Regions from separate parts of the Rugamonas sp. GW822-FHT03B10 genome, predicted to be linked through region 3. Evidence: predicted binding sites of a transcription regulator. Region 3 holds the regulator's gene; each other region holds the start of a gene.
The links. Region 3 encodes LexA, which represses DNA repair genes until DNA is damaged. Its sites were predicted from a motif close to ACTGTATNNNNATACAGT; they were not measured.
Positions count from the first base shown of each region.

Region 1: dinB (DNA polymerase IV) is a predicted target of LexA. The motif match lies at 2,823-2,840, and genes of this name have one in related genera.
Region 2: imuA (translesion DNA synthesis-associated protein ImuA) is a predicted target of LexA. The motif match lies at 2,197-2,214, and genes of this name have one in related genera.
Region 4: AC1RQG_RS11530 (VRR-NUC domain-containing protein) is a predicted target of LexA. The motif match lies at 2,184-2,201, and genes of this name have one in related genera.

Region 1 is NZ_JBXANP010000014.1:138,355-143,651, reverse strand. It holds gene ahpF (alkyl hydroperoxide reductase subunit F) at 1-1,273, shown strand, start outside; tRNA gene AC1RQG_RS20545 (tRNA-Asp) at 1,392-1,468, opposite strand; tRNA gene AC1RQG_RS20540 (tRNA-Asp) at 1,540-1,616, opposite strand; tRNA gene AC1RQG_RS20535 (tRNA-Val) at 1,641-1,716, opposite strand; gene AC1RQG_RS20530 (substrate-binding periplasmic protein) at 1,829-2,662, opposite strand; gene dinB (DNA polymerase IV) at 2,872-4,023, shown strand; gene AC1RQG_RS20520 (AraC family transcriptional regulator) at 4,050-5,102, opposite strand; gene AC1RQG_RS20515 (anaerobic sulfatase maturase) at 5,285-5,297, shown strand, end outside.
Region 2 is NZ_JBXANP010000019.1:72,925-78,221, forward strand. It holds gene hrpA (ATP-dependent RNA helicase HrpA) at 1-223, shown strand, start outside; gene AC1RQG_RS23460 (PRC-barrel domain-containing protein) at 277-690, opposite strand; gene AC1RQG_RS23465 (putative Na+/H+ antiporter) at 825-2,072, opposite strand; gene imuA (translesion DNA synthesis-associated protein ImuA) at 2,232-2,942, shown strand; gene AC1RQG_RS23475 (Y-family DNA polymerase) at 2,872-4,353, shown strand; gene AC1RQG_RS23480 (FAD:protein FMN transferase) at 4,387-5,297, opposite strand, start outside.
Region 3 is NZ_JBXANP010000030.1:13,379-18,675, forward strand. It holds gene rplI (50S ribosomal protein L9) at 222-674, opposite strand; gene rpsR (30S ribosomal protein S18) at 706-996, opposite strand; gene priB (primosomal replication protein N) at 1,012-1,320, opposite strand; gene rpsF (30S ribosomal protein S6) at 1,339-1,725, opposite strand; gene lexA (transcriptional repressor LexA) at 1,982-2,620, shown strand; gene AC1RQG_RS26470 (cystathionine gamma-synthase family protein) at 2,689-3,933, opposite strand; gene purF (amidophosphoribosyltransferase) at 3,993-5,297, opposite strand, start outside.
Region 4 is NZ_JBXANP010000006.1:1,449-6,745, reverse strand. It holds gene AC1RQG_RS11535 (helicase C-terminal domain-containing protein) at 1-469, opposite strand, end outside; gene AC1RQG_RS11530 (VRR-NUC domain-containing protein) at 520-2,160, opposite strand; gene AC1RQG_RS11525 (phasin family protein) at 2,294-2,848, opposite strand; gene AC1RQG_RS11520 (hypothetical protein) at 2,924-3,160, opposite strand; gene AC1RQG_RS11515 (GGDEF domain-containing protein) at 3,169-4,326, opposite strand; gene AC1RQG_RS11510 (ATP-binding protein) at 4,331-5,297, opposite strand, start outside.

The DNA.
Region 1 (5,297 bases), on a different contig from region 3:
GCAGGTGGGCGGCCACACCATCCGCCTCGACGACGCCGTGAGCGAGCAGGTGCGCCAGCTCGACGGCGATTACAACTTCGAGACCTTCATCTCGCTGTCGTGCCACAACTGCCCGGAGGTGGTGCAGGCGCTCAACGCGATGGCCGTCATCAACCCGCGCATCAAGGTCACCACCATCGACGGCGGCGTGTTCCCGCAGGAAGTGGAGGCGCGCCAGATCATGGCCGTGCCGATGATGTTCCTGAACGGCGAGCATTTCGGCCAGGGCCGCACCAGCGTGGAGGAGATCCTCGCCAAGCTCGACAAGAACGCCGGCGCCCGCCAGGCGGCCGAGCTGAACAAGAAGGACGTGTTCGATGTGCTGATCGTCGGCGGCGGTCCTGCCGGCGCGGCGGCCGCCATCTACGCGGCCCGCAAGGGCATCAAGACCGGCGTGCTGGCCGACCGCTTCGGCGGCCAGGTGCTCGACACCCTGTCGATCGAGAACTTCGTGTCGATCAAGGAGACGGAAGGACCCAAGTTCGCCGTCGCGCTGGAGCAGCACGTCAAGCACTACGAGGTCGACATCATGAACACCCAGCGCGCCAGCAAGCTGGTGCCGGGCAAGCTGATCGAGGTGCAGACCGAGAGCGGCGCCACCTTGCGCAGCAAGTCCGTGATCGTGGCCACCGGCGCGCGCTGGCGCGAGGTGAACGTGCCGGGCGAGAAGGAATACCGCAACCACGGCGTGGCCTACTGCCCGCACTGCGACGGCCCGCTGTTCAAGGGCAAGCGCGTGGCCGTGGTCGGCGGCGGCAACTCGGGCGTGGAGGCGGCCATCGACCTGGCCGGCATCGTGTCGCATGTGACGCTGCTGGAGTTCGGCGCCGAGCTGCGGGCCGACGCCGTGTTGCAGCGCAAGCTGCGCAGCCTGGCCAACGTGACCGTGGTGGTGTCGGCCCAGACCACCGAGATCCATGGCGACGGCCAGAAGGTCAATGGCCTGAGCTACACCGACCGCGTGTCGGGCGCCGCGCACCGGGTGGAGCTGGAAGGGGTGTTCGTGCAGATCGGCCTGGTGCCGAACACGGAATGGCTGAAGGACACGGTGGCCCTGTCGCGCCACGGCGAGATCGAGGTGGACGCGCGCGGCCAGACCTCGGTGCCCGGCGTGTTCGCGGCCGGCGACGTGACCACGGTGCCGTTCAAGCAGATCGTGATCGCCGTCGGCGAAGGCGCCAAGGCCGCGCTGGCGGCCTTCGACCACCTGATCCGCGCGGACCACGCCGCCTGAGGCGCGGCGCGCGCCGATACGCTGAAGCGGGGCCGCAACGCAGGTTGCGGCCCCGTTTTTTTTATTTCAAGCGCGGAAATGAATAAGGGCCCGACATGGTCGGGCCCTTAAGGGATGTTGGCGGAGCGGACGGGACTCGAACCCGCGACCCCCGGCGTGACAGGCCGGTATTCTAACCAACTGAACTACCGCTCCAAACTGCGGCGTCGGTTTGCGACGTTTGTTGCTCTGTGTGCTGACAACCCATCGGGTCATCGGCGGAATGCTGGCGGAGCGGACGGGACTCGAACCCGCGACCCCCGGCGTGACAGGCCGGTATTCTAACCAACTGAACTACCACTCCTTTTCGTCCGCGTTTTCAGGTGCATGGTGGGTGCTGAGAGGGTCGAACTCCCGACCTACGCCTTGTAAGGGCGCCGCTCTACCAACTGAGCTAAGCACCCATGCTCGCTTGAAAACATGCAGTCATGGTCACAACTGCTGAACGAGGCCGTATTCTACAAGCAGGGCGGCGCGTTCCGCAAGGGATTTCGCAAATAATTGCGCGGCGCGCCGTCACGGCGGGTAGCTGTCGAGGATGTCGCGCGTGCCGCCGGCGAAGATTTGCCTGGCCATGTCGGCGCCCATGTAGCGGCCGTAGATGGCCAGCACCGTGCCGTCGCTGACCATGGCGCGGAACGCGGCCGTGAACGCTTGCTGCAACTCGGGCGCCACGTTGGCGCGCGAGGCGTAGGCGCCGGCGATGCTGCGCGGCGATTCGACCACTTCGTCGTGGCGCAAGTCGTCGCTCACGCCGAGGCGCCGGCTGTGCCACAGGTGGATCACCGGCGGCGCCAGCGTGCCGTCGGCGCGCCCGGCCTGGATCTTGCGGAACACCGTGTCGAAATCGTTCACGTATTCGAGCCGGCCCGCCTGCCGCAGCCGTTCCAGCTGGCGCTGCACGGCCGGCGGGTAGTACAGGCCGCGCGTGATGTTGAGCCGCCCCGTGCCGCGCTCGACGAAGTCGGCCAGGCTGGCGTAGCCGCCGCCGGCCCGCCGGCTCAGCACCAGTTCGAAGCGGGTATAGCTGTAGGGCATCCAGCGCCCGGCCTGGTCGCGCGCCGCGTCGGGCAGGGAACTCATCACCATGTCGATGCGGTTGGCGCCGAATTCGGCGAACAGCCGGCCGCGCGGATACCACTCGAACTGGAAACGGCAGCCGGTGCGCCGGCCCAGTTCCTCGATCAGGTCCACGGCCGTGCCGCGGTAGTGCCCGTCCTCGCGGTACGATGCGTAACCGAGGTCGCTCAGGCCGACCCGCGTGACGGGCGGGCACACATAGGCGGCCGCCGGTGCCGCAGGGGCGGCCAGGGCCAGGACGAGGGTGAACAGCGGTGGGCGGACGGACATGGGGGCGCGAACGTTCAGTTGGGTCCCAGTGTAGCACCGCTGCCGGATGGCCATGTTCCTGTCCGGTGAGAAAGGCGGGCCGCACCGGCGTCGGCTGTTGCGAAAAAGCGATCCGGGAACGGCCGGGCCGGCTCTTGCGGTCGGGGCCGTTTGCGGCGATACTGTATGTATTCACAGTATCCGGCCCCAGGCGGCCGATCGCCACGACCATGACAGCGCGCGCGCGCCGCATTGCCCACCTCGACATGGATGCGTTCTACGCCTCCGTGGAGTTGCTGCACTATCCCGATCTGCGGGGCCAGCCCGTCGTCATCGGCGGCGGCCGCGACAGCGCCCCCGAGCAGCTGCCCGACGGCAGCCGCCGCTACGCGCGCCTGCGCGACTACGTGGGGCGCGGCGTGATCACCACCGCCACCTACGAGGCGCGGGCGCTCGGGGTCGGGTCGGCCATGGGCATGATGAAGGCGGCCAAACTGGCGCCGGACGCCGTGCTGTTGCCCGTCAATTTCGACCGCTACCGCCATTTCTCGCGCCTGTTCAAGGCGGCCGTGGCCGCCATCGCGCCGGCCATCGAGGACCGCGGCATCGACGAGATCTACATCGACCTGACGGACGTGGAGGGCGAGACGGTGGCGCTGGCCGCGCGCATCAAGCAGGCCGTGCGCGACGCCACCGGCCTCAGTTGCTCGATCGGCGTCACGCCCAACAAGCTGCTGTCGAAGATCTGCTCGGACCTGGACAAGCCCGACGGCCTGACCGTGCTCGAGCACGACGAGATCCCGGCCCGCATCTGGCCGCTGGCCGTGCGCAAGATCAACGGCGTGGGCCCCAAGGCGACGGACAAGCTGGCCGCGCTCGGCATCGCCACCATCGGCGATCTGGCCGCCGCCGATCCCGCCCTGCTGCAGCAGCACTTCGGCCACCACTACGCGGGCTGGCTGGCCGACGCCGCGCGCGGGGTGGACGAGCGCGAGGTGGCCACCAGCTCGGAGACCAAATCGATCAGCCGCGAGACCACCTTCGAGCGCGACCTGCACGCGCGCCAGGACCGGGCCGCGCTGTCGGCCATCCTGACGGCCTTGTGCGAACGGCTGGCCGAGGATTTGCGGCGCAAGGGGTATGTGAGCCGCACCATCAGCATCAAGCTGCGCTTCGACGACTTCCAGATCGTCAGCCGCAACGTCACCGTGCCGCAGGCCGTGGACGACGCGGCCGCCATCCTGCACGCGGCGCGCGCCGGCCTGAAGCGGGTGGGGCTGGAGCGGCGCTTGCGGTTGCTGGGCGTGCGGGCCAGCACGCTGGAGCCGCGCGGCGCCGCGCCGGCGGCGGCGCGGCCCGTGCAGGGCGAATTGTTCCAGTAACCCGGAACCGGGGTCAGGTCATGCGATCACACAACTTGCGTGATCGCATGACCTGACCCCGGTTTCGGGCGGTGCTGCTCCATGTAGGCGGTCGGGCTCACGCCGTTGCTCTTCTTGAACGAGCGGCTGAAGTTGGCCATGTCGCTGTAGCCGAGCCGGTAGGCGATCTGCGACACCGGGTGCTTGCCGCTGGCGAGCATCTCGCAGGCCCGCTCGTTGCGGATGGCCAGCGCCAGGTCGCGGAAGCTGACCCCTTCGCGGGCCAGGTAGCGGTCCAGCGTGCGCGAGGAGATGTTGAGGATGCGGGCCAGCTCGTCGAGCGTGGGCTGGCTGTCCTCGGCCTCGCGCAGCATCATGGCCACCCAGTCGCACCATTTGCCGGCCGCCGTCATCTCCTGCAGCAGCTGCTTGCAGCGTTCCTCGGCCTTGGCCAGCGCGCGCAGGTCGGCCATCGGCAGGGGCTGGTCGAAGCCGGCCGCGCTCATCGAAATATGGACGCCCAGCTGGGCCGCGCCGAAATGGAAGCGCGCCGGCGCCAGCTCGCGGTAGCGCTGCACGTGGGCCGGCTCGGGCATGGACATGTGCACGTCGTACGGCCCCAGCTTGTTGCCCGTGATCGTCATCAGCTGCGCGTGGAACGACAGCGCCACCGTCTCCAGGTAAAACTGCAAGGTCGGCTCGTTCATCGCCACCACCGGCTGGAAGCTGACCTCGGCCCGCTCGCCCAGCCGCTGGTAGCGGAACACGAACATGGGCGACATCAGCCGGTAGTAGCGCGCCACCAGGCGCAGCAGGTGGTCGATGGTGGGGCTGCTGATCATGGCGTAGCCCAGCACGTCGTGCGAATTGAGCTTGATCAGGCGGCCCAGTTCGAAGCCCAGGTCGTGGCGGCCCGTCAGGCGCGTCATCTCGCGCACCAGCGTGTCGACCTGGCTGGTGGTGAGCAGGGCCAGCGGGTCGTTCAGGGTCCGCACCTGGGCCGCGCTGAGCGCGTCGCGGCACGGCGTGCCGTGCGATTCAAGGTAATCCATCAGCATCGCGAAATAGCGTGCCGGTACGGATTGTTCCAGCGTGTTCATGTCTCTCTCGTGGTCGTCTTGGCGGCATATGCTTGCCACTCGATTTACATCATAATGAGTTCTGTCGTCGAATGACAGCGGCTTGGCGAAAAATGACAAGCGGCGCAACAGGGGCCGGCTGACAATGCCGATTCATTGCCGGATCTATGCCGATCCGGCCATCCACCCGCGAGTTCTCCGCCATGCATACGCCAC
Region 2 (5,297 bases), on a different contig from region 3:
GGCGCGCGACGCCAAGCTGATGGCGGAATGGCAGCAGGCCGCCACGCCGTATCTGCGCGCCAGCAAGGACCGCCATGCCGGCAAGAACACCGACCCGAAGCTGGTCGAGTTCCGCTGGATGCTGGAGGAATTGCGCGTGTCGTTGTTCGCGCAGGAATTGCGCACGCCGATGCCGGTGTCGGTCAAGCGCTTGCAGAAAGTGTGGGAGTCCATGCAGCGCTGACGCCGCACGCATGAGCGCACCATGAGCGCGGCATGCGTGCAGCGGCGCGGGGATCAGTGATGGCTGGTGCCCGGCCCCGTGCCGTAGAACGAGTGCACCTGGTTGGCCCAGTCGTCCATGGTCATGTCGGGCCAGTCATCCTTGTCGAAGCCGGGCGCGTTCTTCAGCGCTTCCTTGTCCACGTCCAGCACGAAGCGCTTGTTGACGGTGTCGAGCGACAGCCGTTCCCATGGCACGGCGAACAGCTTCTCGCCGATGCCGGCGATGCCGCCAAACGACAGCACGGCATAGGCCACTTCGCCGGTCTGCATGTCGAGCATGATTTCCTTGATGTCGCCCAGATCCTCATCGTTCTGGTTGTACACGTCCTCACCGATCAGCGTGTCCGCACCCATCAGGCGAGGGCCGGGGCCGCTCTTGTCCGAGTGCTTGTAGATACCGAAAATATCACGGTCCAGATAGCTCATGATGGTCTCCTTTTCGCATTGGTTAGTCGCCAAACGCCGGTGCCATCGGTCGTGCGAACGGCCGGCGTTCAGACAGGCGAAGAATAGCAGACGGGGGCGGGCTTGATGCGTGTCAACGGTGCGCGGGTCGGTGATCACAGCAGGAAGGCCAGCACCGCCACCGCCGTCGGCGGCAACGCACCCAGCAGCAGGCCCATGGCGCCGATCGAGGCGTCCTGGAAGCCGCGCCGCAGCAACGACACCCCGGCCGGATTGGGCGCGTTGGCGATCACGGTCAGGCCGCCGCCGGCCACGGCGCCGGCCACCAGCATGTATTGCGACTGGGCGGAGATGCCGTCGATCAGCGAGCCGAGATAGGTGAGGGCCGCGTTGTCGGTGATGGCCGTCAGACCGAGCGCGCTGAAGAACAGGGCCACCGGCGGCAGGCTGGAGACGATCGGTTGCAACCACCATTGCTGCATGCCGCCCAGCACCACCAGCCCCGCCAGGAAAAAGCCCACCAGCAAGCCCTCCTTGACGATCAGCGGTTGCTGGTAGCGTTCATACGCCTGCGTGAAACCGAGGAACAGCAGGAACACGCCGAGGAACAGGACCGGATGATGGCCGAGCACGACCACGGCGGCCAGGAAGGCCAGGTGGATGGCGGCCACGGCCAGCGGCACCGGCGCGTCGGCCGCGCCGGATGGCGGGGCGATCGCGCGCACGTGGCCGCGCAGCAGGAAGGTGACGACGCTGGCGTTGCACAGCACGGCCACGGCGGCCTTCCAGCCGAAGTGGCTGGCCATGTGGGCGCTGTCCCATTGCCAGGTGGTGGCCACCATCAGCACGGGCGGGGCGGCATAGGCCGTCAGCGTGCCGCCGATCGAGACGTTGACGAACAACACGCCCAGCGCGGCGTACTTCAGCCATTCCGGCATGTCCTGGCGGAACACGAGCGGCGCCAGCATCAGCGCGGCCAGCGTCATGGCGGCTGGTTCCGTGATCAGCGAGCCGGTCAGCGGCACCAGCGCCAGGCCGAACCAGACCAGCGCCAGTTCCGCGCGCAGCGGCACCAGCCGGGCCAGCAGGCGCAACGCGCGCTGCACGCTGTCGAGCACGGGCCGCGAGGCGGCCACCACCATCACCACGAACACGAACAGCGGTTCCGTGTACTGGCGTGTCTCGGCATATTCGATGGCGGCCTCGCCGCCCTGCAGCAGGGCCATGGCCAGCACCAGCACGAAGGCCCAGAAGCCGAACACCACTTCCACTTCGCCCAGCAGGTGGAACAGGCCGGCGTGGCGCGGGTGGCGGTGGGCCAGCACTTCGAACGACTTGGCGGCGAAGGTGTGCAGCAGCGCCAGAGCGAACAGGGCGGCGCCGATCAGTTGCATGGTATTCATGGCGGATGGGATGGTTGCGTGTATCGCCAGCATGTTACAGCATGGGCAAGGTTTCCAGTGTTAAAGCGCGACCCGAAGCGCACCCGGCCGCAGATAGTCCTTGCCAAAACGGGGCGCAAATAGTACTGTGTATTTATACAGTATTTTACCTCGCATCCCATGTCCCGTTCCGCTCCCATTGCCGCGCCCGAAGCCGTGCATCCGTCGTTATGGCTCGCTTCGCAACTGGCGCACAGCAGCACCCGCTGCGTCGATACGGGCTTCGCCGCCCTGTCGGCCCAGTTGCCGGGCGGCGGCTGGCCGCTGGGCACGCTGATCGATTTGCTGGTGCAGCAGCCCGGCAGCGGCGAGTTGCGTTTGCTGCGGCCGGCCCTGGCCAGCCTGGGCCAGCGTTCCATCGTGCTGCTGCAACCGCCCCACGTGCCGCAGGCGCTGGCGCTGGCCGCGCTGGGGGTGCCGCCGTCGCAGCTGATCTGGATACGCAGCGGCGCCAAAAGCGGCGACGCCCTGTGGGCGGCGGAACAGGTGTTGCGCAGCGGCTGCTGCGGCGCGTTGTTGCTGTGGCAGACCCACGCGCGCGGCGAGACGCTGCGCCGGCTGCACCTGGCGGCCCAGAGCGGCGACACCCTGTTCTGCATGCTGCGTCCGCTGGCGGCCGCGCAGGATGCGTCGCCGGCGCCGTTGCGCCTGTCGCTGCGGCCGGCGGCCGGCGGCATCGAGCTGGGCTTCGTCAAGCGCCGGGGACCGCAGCGCGATGCGCCGCTGTTCCTGCCCCTCACTCCTTCTTTGTTGCAGCGCCATGCGTCTCTGGATCGGCCTCTACCTGCCCCGGCTCCCGCTCGAAGTGTTCTGCCCGCGCTGGTCGGTTGACCAGGGCAGCGTGGTGCTGGAACAGGAGCGCGTGCTGGTCGCCTCGCCGCAGGCGCAGGCGGCCGGCGTGCGGCCGGGCATGCGGCGCGGCGGGGCGCTGATGCTGGCGCCGCAGGCCCAGCTGCACCAGCGCGCGCCCGCGCTGGAGGCCGAGGCCTTGCAGGCCGTGGCGCTGGCGCTGCTGCAATTCACGCCCCAGGTGGCCGAGGGCGAGGAGGCGACGCTGTTGATGGATGTGGGCGCCAGCCTGCGCCTGTTCGGCGGCGTGCGCGCCTTGTGCCGGCAAGTGCTGGCCAGTTTGCAGGCGCTGGGGTTCACGGCCGCGCTGGGCTGCGCGCCCACGGCGCGCGGCGCCTGGCTGCTGGCCCGCGGCGGCGGCGGGCGCAGCGTCAAGATGGCGACGCTGGAACGGCGCCTGGCGCGCCTGCCGTGCAGCCTGCTGCCGCCCGCGCGGCCCTACCTGAGCTGGCTTGAGGGCATCGCCTGCCTGACCGTGGGCGATTTGCGCCGCCTGCCCCGTCCCGGCCTGCAGCGCCGCTGCGGCCGGGCCCTGCTCGACATGCTCGATGGCGCGCACGGGCAGGCGGCCGAGTTGTTCGAATGGCTGGCCGCGCCCGACAGTTTCCGCGCCAAGGTGGAATTGTTCGACCGGGTCGAGCATGCGGAAGCGCTGCTGTTCGGCGCGCACCGGCTGCTGCTGCAGATGACGGGCTGGCTGTGCGCGCGCCAGTTCGCCGTCGAACGCGTGAGCCTGGCGCTCGAGCATGAGCGGGGCAGGGTGGCGCGGCCGCCCACGGTGCTGGAGATCGTGCTGGCCGAGCCCACCTGGCGCGCCGAGCACCTGCTGCGCCTGCTCAAGGAGCGGCTGGGCAAGCTGGTGCTGGAGGCGCCTGTGATCGGCCTGTGCCTGGAGGCGCCGCAAGTGCGGCCCATGATCGCGCCCAGCGCATCGTTGTTTCCCGAACCGGGCGGCAGCAAGGAAGACCGGCAGCGCTTGTTCGAATTGCTGGTGGCGCGGCTGGGGCCGGACAATGTGCTGCAGGCCGCGCCGCTGGCCGACTACCGGCCGGAGCTGGCCAACCAGTGGGTCAGCGTGCAGGAAAAGATACGTCCGGCCGACGCCCGCGCCCAGCTGCCGCCCGACATGCCCAGCCTGCCCCGGCCGGCCTGGCTGCTGGCCAAGCCGGTCGCGCTGCTGATGCGCGACCACCGGCCGTTCTACGGTTCACCGCTGAAAATGATGTCGGGTGGCGAGCGCATCGAAGCGGGCTGGTGGAGCCAGACCCAGACCCGCGATTATTTCATCGCCGAGGGCCAGGACCATGCGCATTACTGGGTCTACCGCGAGCGCCTGGCCAGCGCGGACGGACAGGCCGAGCCGCGCTGGTACCTGCACGGCTTGTTTGGTTAGCTGTCGGCCGCGTCGGCCGCAAGGGCCGCGCCGCTAGCCGAGCGCCCGTCCTTCGGCGACGAGGATCTCGTCCAGCCGGTCGCCGTCGCGCAGCACGAACAGCGCATCCATGCCGCGCTCCCTGGCCAGCGCCACGCCGTCGACCTGGCCCAGCACCATCAGCGCCGTGGCCCAGGCGTCGGCCAGCATGCAGCTCGGCGCCAGCACGCTGACGGCCGCCAGCCGGTTGAGCACCGGCTGGCGCAAGCCCGGATGCATGGTGTGGGCATAGCGCGTGCCAGCCACATCGACCCAGCGCCGGTAATCGCCGGAGGTGGCGATCGCCGTGTCGTGCAACTCCATCACGCCGCCCACTTCGCGCGTGCCGTAGGTCGGCTTCTCCACGGCCACGGTCCATGCGCCGCCATCGGGCTTTTCCGAGCGCGCCCGCATTTCGCCATCGATGCCGACCAGGTAGCGCTCTATGCCCCAGCCGTCGAGGCAGTGCGCGAGCTGATCCACGCCATACCCCTTGGCGATGCCCGACAGGTCCAGCGTGACCGGCGCCAGCTTGCGCACGCGCCGGCCCGCCTGGTCGAGCTCAAGTGCCGCGCTGGCCGCGTGGTAGGCCGCGCCATGCTGCGCCGCGCGCCGCGGCGATGGTGGTTGTTGCGCGGGGCCGAAGCCCCAGTCCTCCACCAACTGGCCCACCGCCATGTCGAAGGCGCCATGCGACAGCCGCTCGACCAGCAGGCCCGCCGCCAGCACCTGCGCCAGCTGTTCCGGAATGGCGGTCCAGCGATCGACGGGCGCCGCGTTCAGGCGGCACAGGTCGGAAGCCGGGTCCCAGCCCGACATCTGCCGGTCGACCTGATCGACGGCGGCGAACAGGCTGGCGCCCACGGCGTCCGCCGCCAGCGCCGGGCTGGCATAGAACACGGCGCTGTAGCGCGTGCCCATGGTGG
Region 3 (5,297 bases):
TATACCTGCATAGTCAGCCGCCAAAAATTATTGACGAGAAAAAATTTCGTAGCTTGCCTACAAAAAAGGGCTAATGTCACCGGGCGCCGCGAAAGGCGGTGCTGCAAGGCAATATCTTGCAAAATCAACCAGTTAGACGCCCCATAGAAAAAGCCGGGCGAACCCGGCTTTTTTTTATTGCTCTGCGGCGGGCGTCGCCGCCCGCGCATAGGCGGTGCTACTTAGGCAGCTTCGCCCACGACAGCAACGGTCACTTCCACCACCACGTCGGTGTGCAGAGCGACGGTCACTGGGTGCTCGCCGACGGTCTTCAGCGGACCGGTAGGCATGCGCACGGCAGCTTTTTCAACGGCGAAACCAGCTTTGGTCAGCGCTTCAGCGATGTCGAAGTTGGTCACGGAGCCGAACAGACGGCCGTCCACGCCCGCTTTTTGCGACACGGTCACGGTCATGCCGTTCAGCTTCTCGCCTTGGGCTTGGGCAGCGGCCAGCTTGGCGGCAGCGGCTTTTTCCAGTTCAGCGCGCTTGACTTCGAATTCCGCCACGGCCGACGCGGTAGCGCGGCGGGCCATTTTTTGCGGGATCAGGAAGTTACGTGCGTAACCGTCTTTAACTTTAACGACTTCACCCAGGTTGCCCAGGTTGACGACTTTTTCCAACAGAATGATTTGCATAGTTCTCTCCAGGATTATCTAGACGACGCGATTAAGCGTTGTGCAGATCGGTGTATGGCAGCAGCGCGAGGTAGCGGGCGCGCTTGATTGCGGTGTCAACCTGGCGCTGGTAGTGCGCCTTGGTACCGGTCAGACGTGCTGGCATGATCTTGCCGTTTTCCTGGACGAAGTCCTTGAGCGTGTCTACGTCTTTGTAGTCCACTTGTTCCACGTGAGCGGCCGTGAAGCGGCAGAACTTCTTACGTTTGAACAGTGGGTTTTGTTGCTTGCGCTTTTCTTTCAGCTTGAGCTTGTTTTTGTCGAACTTTTTACCGAATGCCATTTTAGGCTCCTGTATCTAAATGGGTGCGCTGTCTGCGACAGCACGAAAATCAATGATGTGAAATACCAGGCTTTTGCTATTGCGGCTTTTCTTGTTCAGAAATCCCGTGAACTGATACACGCCCCCCAGCGGGGTCTGGCTGAAACGGGTCGAAATCTCGCCCGCGGCGACCGCGGACACTTCAAACTCGCTCAACCGGGCGATGCCCGCCTCCATCTGCTGCGACCGGTGCTGGAGTACAGCATTGACGATCGGCATGCCGGCCGGGGTGAACCTGATGGCGTCCCGCTCGGCGATGAGGGCAGTGAACCGGAGTTCGTTCAGCTCGGATTCCTGCGCAATTTAGGCTGCAGGAGCGGCGGCGGCCGCTGGAGCTTCAGCGCGATGGGATTTCGCTGCATCTTCACGTTGTACCGACTTCATCATTGGCGAAGGAGCGGTTTCCGCTTTCTTCATCTTGACGGTCAGGTGACGCAGCACGGCATCATTGAATTTGAACGCGGTTTCCAGCTCGACCAGGGTCTCGTTGTCGCATTCGATGTTCATGCAGATGTAGTGTGCTTTGGCCAGTTTCTGGATCGAGTAAGCCATCTGACGACGGCCCCAATCTTCAACACGGTGGACCGAACCGCCGCGGGTGGTTACGCTGGCTTTGTAACGTTCGATCATGGCGGGCACTTGCTCGCTTTGGTCCGGATGGACGATGAAAACTATTTCATAGTGACGCATGCAAACTCCCTTAAGGACTGTGAAAATAGCCCACCCTGGCGTCAAGACAGGTGTGGGAAGAGGTAAGCCCGCGACTATAGCAGCTTTCCCGTGAAAACACAACTTGCGGGCCGGATTGCCGCGCCGCGCGGCCCAGGACGGCCCCCGCGCGGGTTTTTTTCATATTATTTCGCTCAAAGCAAGGAATTGCTCTTGCCAACGGGACGCTACTGTACAAAAATACAGACTGTCTATATCCACAGCCCCTGGCGCCCCCATGATTAAGCTCACCGCACGGCAAGAACAAATCCTCAACCTGATCAAGGATGCCATCGAGAACACCGGCTTCCCCCCCACCCGCGCGGAGATCGCGAACGAGCTGGGCTTCAAATCGGCCAACGCGGCCGAGGAGCACCTGCAGGCGCTGGCGCGCAAGGGCGCCATCGAGATCGCGGCCGGCACCTCGCGCGGCATCCGCCTGCTCGGCGAACACGCGGAAGCGGCGGCCCATAAAGTGGCGGCCACCGTGATGATGTCGCTGCCGCTGATCGGCCGGGTGGCCGCCGGCTCGCCCATCCTGGCGCAGGAAAACCTGGAGACCAGCTACAGCGTGGACCCGGCCCTGTTTTCGGCCAAGCCCGACTTCCTGCTCAAGGTGCGCGGCGAATCGATGCGCGACGCCGGCATCATGGACGGCGACCTGCTGGCCGTGAAGAAGGTGGACAGCGCCAAGAACGGCCAGATCGTCGTGGCCCGGATCGGCAACGACGTCACGGTCAAGCGCTACCGCAAGACCGGCGCCACCATTGAACTGCTGCCGGAGAATCCCGACTTCAAGATCATCAAGGTCGATCCCGAAGCGGACGAATTCGCGCTCGAAGGCCTGGCCGTGGGCCTGATGCGCACCTGGCACTGAACCACTGAATAACAACGGGGCCGGAAAATGGGGATACCCCCCAATTTCCGGCCCCGTTTTTTTGTGGCTTAGCAGCCGGCCAGCGCGGTGCGGAAGTCGTCCAGCAGGTCGGTCTCGTCCTCGATGCCGACCGACACCCGGATCAGCGATTCGGCGATGCCCATCGACGCGCGGCGCGCCGGGCCCATCTCGTAGAAGATGGTGTGCGCGACCGGAATGATCAGCGTGCGCGTGTCGCCGAGGTTGCTGGCCGGGATGGCCAGCTTGAGCCGGTTCAGGAAGTCGAAGCAGTCGATCCCGTCCTTCAGCTCAAAGCTCAGCAGCGAACCGGCCGTGCGGAACAACTCGCCCGCGATGCCGTGCTGCGGATGCGACGCCAGCCCCGGATAGTGGACCGCCGCCACGCGCGCGTCGGCCTCCAGCATGCGCGCCAGCGCCAGCGCGTTCGAGCTGGTGCGCTCCATGCGCAGCGCCAGCGTTTCCGCGCCCACGGCGATGTGGTGCGCCGCCTCCGGCGCCAGCGAGGCGCCGAAGTCGCGCAAGCCCTTGGCGCGGATCTGCGCCAGACCCCACTGCGCGGGCGCGGCCTTCTTGTAGTTCTCGTAGATGTGCGGATACTGGTTCCAGTCGTAGACGCCGGTGTCCGTCAGGCTGCCGCCGAGCGCGTTGCCGTGGCCGCCGATCGACTTGGTCAGCGCGTTCACCACCAGGCCCGCGCCCACGTCCTTGGGACGGAACAGGTAGGGCGTGGTCATGGTGTTGTCGACCACGTACAGGATGCCGCGCGCCTTGCACAGCTCGCCGATGCGCTTCAAGTCCGCCACCTGGGTGCGCGGGTTGGCGATGGTTTCCACGAACACCAGGCGGGTGGCCGGCGTCAGCGCCGCCTCCACGTTGGCCACGTCGGTCGCGTCCACGAACGCCACGTCCACGCCCTGCCCGGCCGCCGTCTGCCACAGGCTGTTGGTGTTGCCGAACAAGAAGGACGACGACACCATGTGGTCGCCCGCCCGCAGCAGCGCCTGGAACACGGCGCCGATGGCGCCCATGCCGGTGGCGAAGCAGATCGAGCCCACGCCCTGCTCCATCTTGGTGACCTTGTCCTCCAGCGCCGAGATGGTGGGGTTGCCCTGGCGGCCGTAGCGGAAGCCCGGCTCCTTGCCCTGGAACACGGAGGCCAGCTGGCGCGCGTCGCCATAGCCGAACGCGACCGAGGTGTGGATCGGTTTGTGCAGCGAACCGTGCTCGATGCCCTTCTGCCGGTCGTTGTGCAGGATGGTGGTGGTGAAGCCGTAGTTTTTCTTGTCGTTCATGTCGTCGGGTCCGAATACAAAAAACCCGGCGCGGGCTGCTGCCGGCGCCGGGTGTGCACTTAGCCTTCCGTCGCGGCCAGGTTCAGGTTCAACTGGGAGCGCGCCGCATCCTCGGCCGGCGCGGCCTTCGGGTGGTGGCGCGCATATTCCAGCTTGTCCAGGTAGTCCTTGGAGATGTCGCCCGTCACGTACACGCCGTCGAAGCACGAGGCCTCGAAGTTCTTCAGCTCCGGGTTGACGTCGGAAATGGCGCGCTTGAGCGCGTCGATGTCCTGGTACACCAGCGCGTCGGCCGTGATTTCGCGGCACACCTCCTCGTTCGAGCGGCCGTAGGCGATCAGCTCGTCGCGCGTGGGCATGTCGATGCCGTACACGTTCGGGTAGATCACCGGCGGCGCGGCCGAGGCGAAGATCACCTTGGTGGCGCCCGCTTCGCGCGCCATCTGCACGATCTCGCGGCTGGTGGTGCCGCGCACGATGGAGTCGTCCACCAGCAGCACCACCTTGTCCTTGAACTCGGAGGCGATGGCGTTGAGCTTCTGGCGCACCGACTTCTTGCGCGCCGCCTGGCCCGGCATGATGAAGGTGCGGCCGATGTAGCGGTTCTTGATGAAGCCTTCGCGGTATTCGATGTTCAGCGCCAGCGCCAGCTGGATGGCGGCCGGACGCGACGAATCGGGGATCGGCATCACGACGTCGATCTCGCCATCCTTGAATTGGCGGCGGATCTTCTCGGCCAGGTATTCGCCCATCTTGAGGCGGGTGGCGTACACCGAGGCGCCGTCGATCACGGAGTCGGGACGGGCCAGGTAGACGAACTCGAACACGCACGGGTTCAGGCTCGGATTGTCGGCGCACTGGCGCGCGTGCAGCTGCTTGTCGGCGTCGATGAACACGGCCTCGCCGGGCGCGATGTCGCGCACGAAGCGGAAGCCCATGCCTTCCAGCGCCACCGATTCGGAGGCGACCATGTATTCGGCGCCCTGCTCGGTCTCGTTGATGCCCAGGCACAGCGGACGGATGCCGAACGGATCGCGGAACGCCAGCAGGCCGATGTCGGCGATCTGGGCCACGGCGGCGTAGCCGCCGCGCACGCGGCGGTGCAGCACGGCCACGGCCTTGAAGATGGCGTCCGGGTCCAGCACCAGGCCGGTGGTGGCGGTCTGGATCTCATGGGCCAGCACGTTCAGCAGCACCTCCGAGTCGGAATCGGTGTTGATGTGGCGGCGGTCGTTCTTGAACATCTCCTGCTTCAACTGTTCCCAGTTGGTCAGGTTGCCGTTGTGGGCCAGCGTGATGCCGTACGGCGCGTTCACGTAGAACGGCTGCGCCTCCTCCTCGCTCGACGAACCGGCCGTGGGGTA
Region 4 (5,297 bases), on a different contig from region 3:
GGTCCTCGTGCAGCACGGTTTCCTTCTGGCTGGCGATGTCGAAATAGACCAGGGCCAGGCGCACTTGTTCCAGCCCCCGTTCGCGGCACAGCAGGTGGCCGTAGATCTTCAACTGGGCCCAGTGCAGCTGGCGGTGGTTGTCCGGCATGCGCGCCAGGTCGCCGCGATAGGTCTTCACTTCCTCCAGCTGGCGGCGGCGCGGATCGTAGCCATCGGCGCGCCCGCGCACGCGCAGCGGGCCGTGGTCGCCCGATAGCGGCAGCTCGCGCTGGTAATCGTCGTCGCGGCGCGCGGCCACCACGGCGTGGCCGGCGATGCCTTCCTGCGCCGTGGGCGCGGGTGTGAAACGCAGATCAAGGTCGCCCGCCTTGGCCGTGAACTCGCACAGCGCGCGCACGGCGACCGTGTAGCGCTGCCCGGTCGTCGCGGCCACAGCGTCCACAGCGTCCACAGCGGCCACCGCCTCCATTGCGTCCGCCGCCTCCATCGCGTCCGTCGCCTCCATCGCGTCCGCCGTGCTCATTGCGCCCATTGGAGGTAGCAGACGGCCACCGGCATGTCGTGCGCGGCGCAGTAGTCGATCCAGCGCTGCTGGCTGTCCTGCAGGCGGTCGCCGGGGCCTTTGACTTCGATCATGGCGTAGCGCCGCTCGGCCGGCCAGAACTGGATCAGGTCGGGGAAGCCGCTGCGGTTGGCCTTGACGTCCTGCAGGATGCGCTCGAACGCGTGCCGCAAATGACGGGGCGGGATGCAGTCCAGCGCCAGGGCCAGCAACCGCTCGTCCAGCGCCTCCCAGAACACGAACGGCGACTGGATGCCGTACTTGGCGCTGAAGTTGTGCGCGATGGTGGCGCGGTAGCTGCCGTCGTCGAGCTGCGCCAGGCAGGCCGCGAACTGGGACGCGCGGCGGCGCTGGAAGTCGGCGCTGTGCAGGTCGGCCGGGCCACGGTGGAACGGGTGGAAGAAGGCGCCGGGGATGGCGCTGAACACGGCGTCCCAGCACAGCAGGCCGAACAGCGAGTTGATCAGCGCGTTCTCCACGTAGTAGACGGGGGCGTCGTCGCGCGTCAGGTGGTCGCGCACCACCAGTTCCACGTAGCTCGGTTCAGCCGGCGGCGGCAGGCTCAGGTCGATGCGGCGGGGCTGGACGGGCGCGGCGGCGGCCGGTTTGGCGTGGCCCAGGCTGCGCGCCAGCCGAGGCGCCATGCGCAGCAGTTGCAGCCGTTCGGCCTCGCTCTCCGGCTGCCGCCACGCCGCTTGCAACAGCGCGTAGGCATCCGCGTGGCGGCCATCCTTTTCCAGCACGCGGATGGCGCGCGCGCGGGCGCCGGGGTAGGTGCAGCCGGCGTACAGCGCGTGGGCGGCGGCCCAGTCCTGCTGCTTTTCCAGCTGCTGGGCGAACTGGAACAGCAGCCGGTCGCGCCGGCTGTGCAGCCATTCGTTGTCGGGCGCGCAGGGCGGCAGGTCGGCCAGCACGGCCGCCACGTCCTCGCCGGCCTGGAAGCGCTCGCGGCACTGGTGCAGTTGCAGGTAGTTGTCGATATCGTGGCGGGTGCGGAAGCCGCGCGCGGCCGGCGAGAACGCCACCTTCTCGTACTGGTAGATGCCCAGGTCGGACAGCACGAACTCGGTCCAGTCCTGGTGGAAGTTACCAAAGAAGATCAGGCGCAGCCGGTCGCACAGGGGCTGGGTGACGATGTGGTAGACCTGGTCGCCGGCGTCCGGATGCCAGGCCGAGAAACGGTGGGCGCCCGCATGGCGCGCGCGCAGCGCTTCCAGCTGGTCGGCCTTGCGCAGGGTCTTTTCCTGCGGCGAGAGCTGGAACAGGCGGCCGATCTCCGGCTTTTGCAGCAGCTCGAACAACTGCTCCAGCGTGAGCACGGGATCGGCCTCGATCCAGCCCTGTTCGGCCAGCGGCGCGGCGGCCGCCATGCTGTTGCCGATTTCCGCGTAGGCCAGCTTGCTGGCGCGGAACAGCTCGCCCTTGCGCATCACCATGCGCACGAACAGCGCGCGGGCCGTCCGGGGCAGGGCGGGGAAACCATGGAGGAAGGCGCGTTCGTCGGCCGTCAGCAGATCGTCGTAGCGTTCGCCGATCCAGCTCAGGACAAGCTGGAAGTTGTCCAGATAGTAAAACGGGTTTTCCAGGACTTTGATCATTGCGGAGGACGGACGGCGGAATAACTGTATCTATGTACAGTCTATCGCGTCCGGCGCCGCTTGCACAGCACAATTGAAGAATTGGGGACGTAACGCATTGCTTATTGTGTTACGTCCCCAATTGCGGAGCGGGCTATTTTTTTGCGGCCTTGGCGGTGTTCTGCTCCACGATGGCCGAAGCCTTGGCGATCTGGGCTTCGACCGCCGACACGGCTTCCTTGGTGGCCTTGGTCACCTGCTCGTAGCCGGCGAAGGCGTTGTCGATGGCCGTCTTGACGATCTGCACGGCGTTCTCCGAGCCGGGACGCACATTCTTCGTCACGTCGTAGATCAGCGCGCTCAGGTTGCTCTTGGCCTCGGCCACGTGCGCGTCGGCCGCGCGCGTGAATTCCTCGCGGATCTCGGCGATGATGTCGCCCAGTTGCTGGTTGTACGCGGCCGCGCCGGCCATGCCCGGCTGCACGTGGGCGGCGGCCAGCTCCATGGCGGCCTTGGCATCCTGCGCCTGGCTCAGCGCCTTGCCGGCCGCCAGGCTGTCCTCCACGTTCGATTTGGCGGTGGACATGTTGAGCGCGACCACCTGTTCCACCCCTTGGACCGCGCGGTTGGTCAGGGCGTTGAAGGTTTCAAGTTGAAATTCAAACAGGGCTTTCGTTGCGTTGGCAAATTGTTCGGGATTCGTAAACATAGGTTCTCCTCGTGGTGATGGGATGGTGCTATCGTTCGCTTGAAGCCGGTCCTGCTGAATTGTCCTTGCTCCCCATTATTTAACAACCAGGGGCTTTTCGCAACGACCATCGCGATAGGGGCCGCCGGCGCGCTCCCAGCCCGGCCCCAGCGGCCATTGCGAACAGGCGGTGGCGCCATCGATCTTGCTGCGCCATTTGTACCAAGGCGCGGGCTTGGCGCACAGCGCGGCGCTGGCCACCAGCAGGACGGCCGCCAGCGCCGTCACCAACGGCCGGCGCCTGGCACCGGATGGCAGATGTGGGGTGGGCATCGTGCGCGTCATGGCAGCTGGAGCGCGCAGACCTGGTTGCGCCCGCCTTCCTTGGCCGCGTACAGCAGCTTGTCGGCCGTGGCGATCATGGTTTGCTGGGCCGCGATGCTCTCGGGCTCGGCGAAGTCGATGCTGGCCACGCCGAAGCTGGCCGTGGCCCGGATCATGTGCTCGCCGTGGGGCACGGGATTGGACGCCAGCGCCTGCCGCAGCCGCTCGGCCAGTTGCACGCCGCCGCGCAGATCCGTCTCCGGCAGGATCAGCAGGAATTCCTCGCCGCCGTAGCGCACCACGCTGTCGATGCTGTCGCGCGTCATGGCCTGCATCAGGCCGGCGAAGGCCACCAGCACCGCGTCGCCGCCGTGGTGGCCGAAGCTGTCGTTGACGTTCTTGAAATGGTCGAGGTCGCACATGATGACGGTCAGGCTGAGCTGGTAGCGCTGGGCGCGCGACAGTTCCGTCTCCAGCAGTTGCTCGTGCAGGTGGCGCCGGTTGAAGCAGCCGGTGAGCGGGTCGCGCACGGACAGGTTCTTGAGCACGGTCTGGGCCCGGAACTCGTCGCGCCACAGCAGCTGGTAGCGGCGCGCGGCCACGTAGCCGAACACATTGGCCAGCGCCAGCAGGGTGGCCATGGTGGCCAGTTCCACCTCGCGCATGGTGCCCAGCAGCCGCGCCAGCAGCACGAAGCCGATGGTGGCCGATATGGCCACGCCCAGCGTGTACAGCATCCGGTTCGGGATGTAAATGTAGAGCACGATGATCAGGATGGTCATCGAGATCGCATGCAGCGAGAATTCCGACGAGCGCCACGCCGCGATCAGCAGGAAGCCCGCGCACGCGGCCGCCTCGGTGACGGTGGCGACGACGCGGGCCGTGGCCAGCGAGCGCGGATAGCGGCGCAACAGCAGCAGGCTGGTGAGCGCGATGGCCACCACCAGCAGCCGCACGCCGACCAGCAGCGCGCTGTGGCTGGTGTAGCCCATCCACATCACGTCGGTGACGGCGAAGGCCAGGTAGAAGAACGAGCAGAACAGGAACGTGACGCGCAACTGGGCCTGGGTGTCGGCCAGGTGGTGCAGCTGGAACTGGCGCTCGGCGTCGGCGTTGCGGAATTCGCTGCGCAGGGGCGCCATGTCCAGCGACAGGGGGGCATGGGGGAGGCGCATGGTGTCAGCGCGGCGCCACGGCCGGAAGCAGCAGCGTGAAGCAGGTGCCCTGGCCGTCCGTGCTGACCGCTTCGATACGTCCGCCCAGCACGCCGGTGACGATGTTGTGGGTGATGTACAGGCCGAGCCCGCTGCTGCCGTGGCCCAGCCGCGTGGTGTAGAACGGGTCGTAGATGCGCGCCAGTTGCGCCGCCGCGATGCCCGCGCCATTGTCCGTCAGCGTCAGCTCCACTTCGCCGGCCGTCGTGGGACGGGCCCGGATCGCGATGGTGCCGGCCGTGCGGCCGCTGAAGCCGTGCAGCACGCTGTTGTCGAACAGGTGGGTCAAGGCCTGGTCGAGCGGGCCGGGGTAGCTGTCCAGTTCCAGGTTGGGCGCGATGTCCTCGATCACGGTCAGGTCGCAGTCCTTGACGGCCGCCTGCAGCGGCAGCACCAGTTCCGCCACCAGCCGGTCGAGCAGGAAGCGGCGCCGCTGCGAGCTGGCCGCGTCCACGGCGATGCGCTTGAAGCTGTCGACCAGGCTGGCCGCGCGCGTGAGGTTGCGCACCACCACCGCGTCGGCCTCGGTGGCCTGCGCCAGGTACGTCTCCAGCGTGGAGCGGCGCAAGCCGCCTTCCACGTCCTGGCGCAGCGCGCGCAGGCGCTCGCTCATGGTGGTGGCCACGATCAGGCTGTTGCCGATGGGCGTGTTCAGTTCGTGCGCCACGCCGGCCACCAGCGTGCCCAGCGCGGCCAGCTTGTCGCGCCGCACCAGCTCGTCCTGCGTCATGCTCAGGTTGTCGAGCGCCGTGCTCAGTTCATCGTTGGCCATCTCCGCCTGTTCCTTGGCCTTTTGCAGTTCGGCCGTGCGGGCCGCCACCTGCTCCTCCAGCCGTTCCTGGTGGCGCGCCAGCTCCTCCTCGCGCCGCGCGCGCACGATGGCGATGCCGGCCAGGTGGGTGGCCACGTTGATCAGGCGCTGGTCGGCGGCG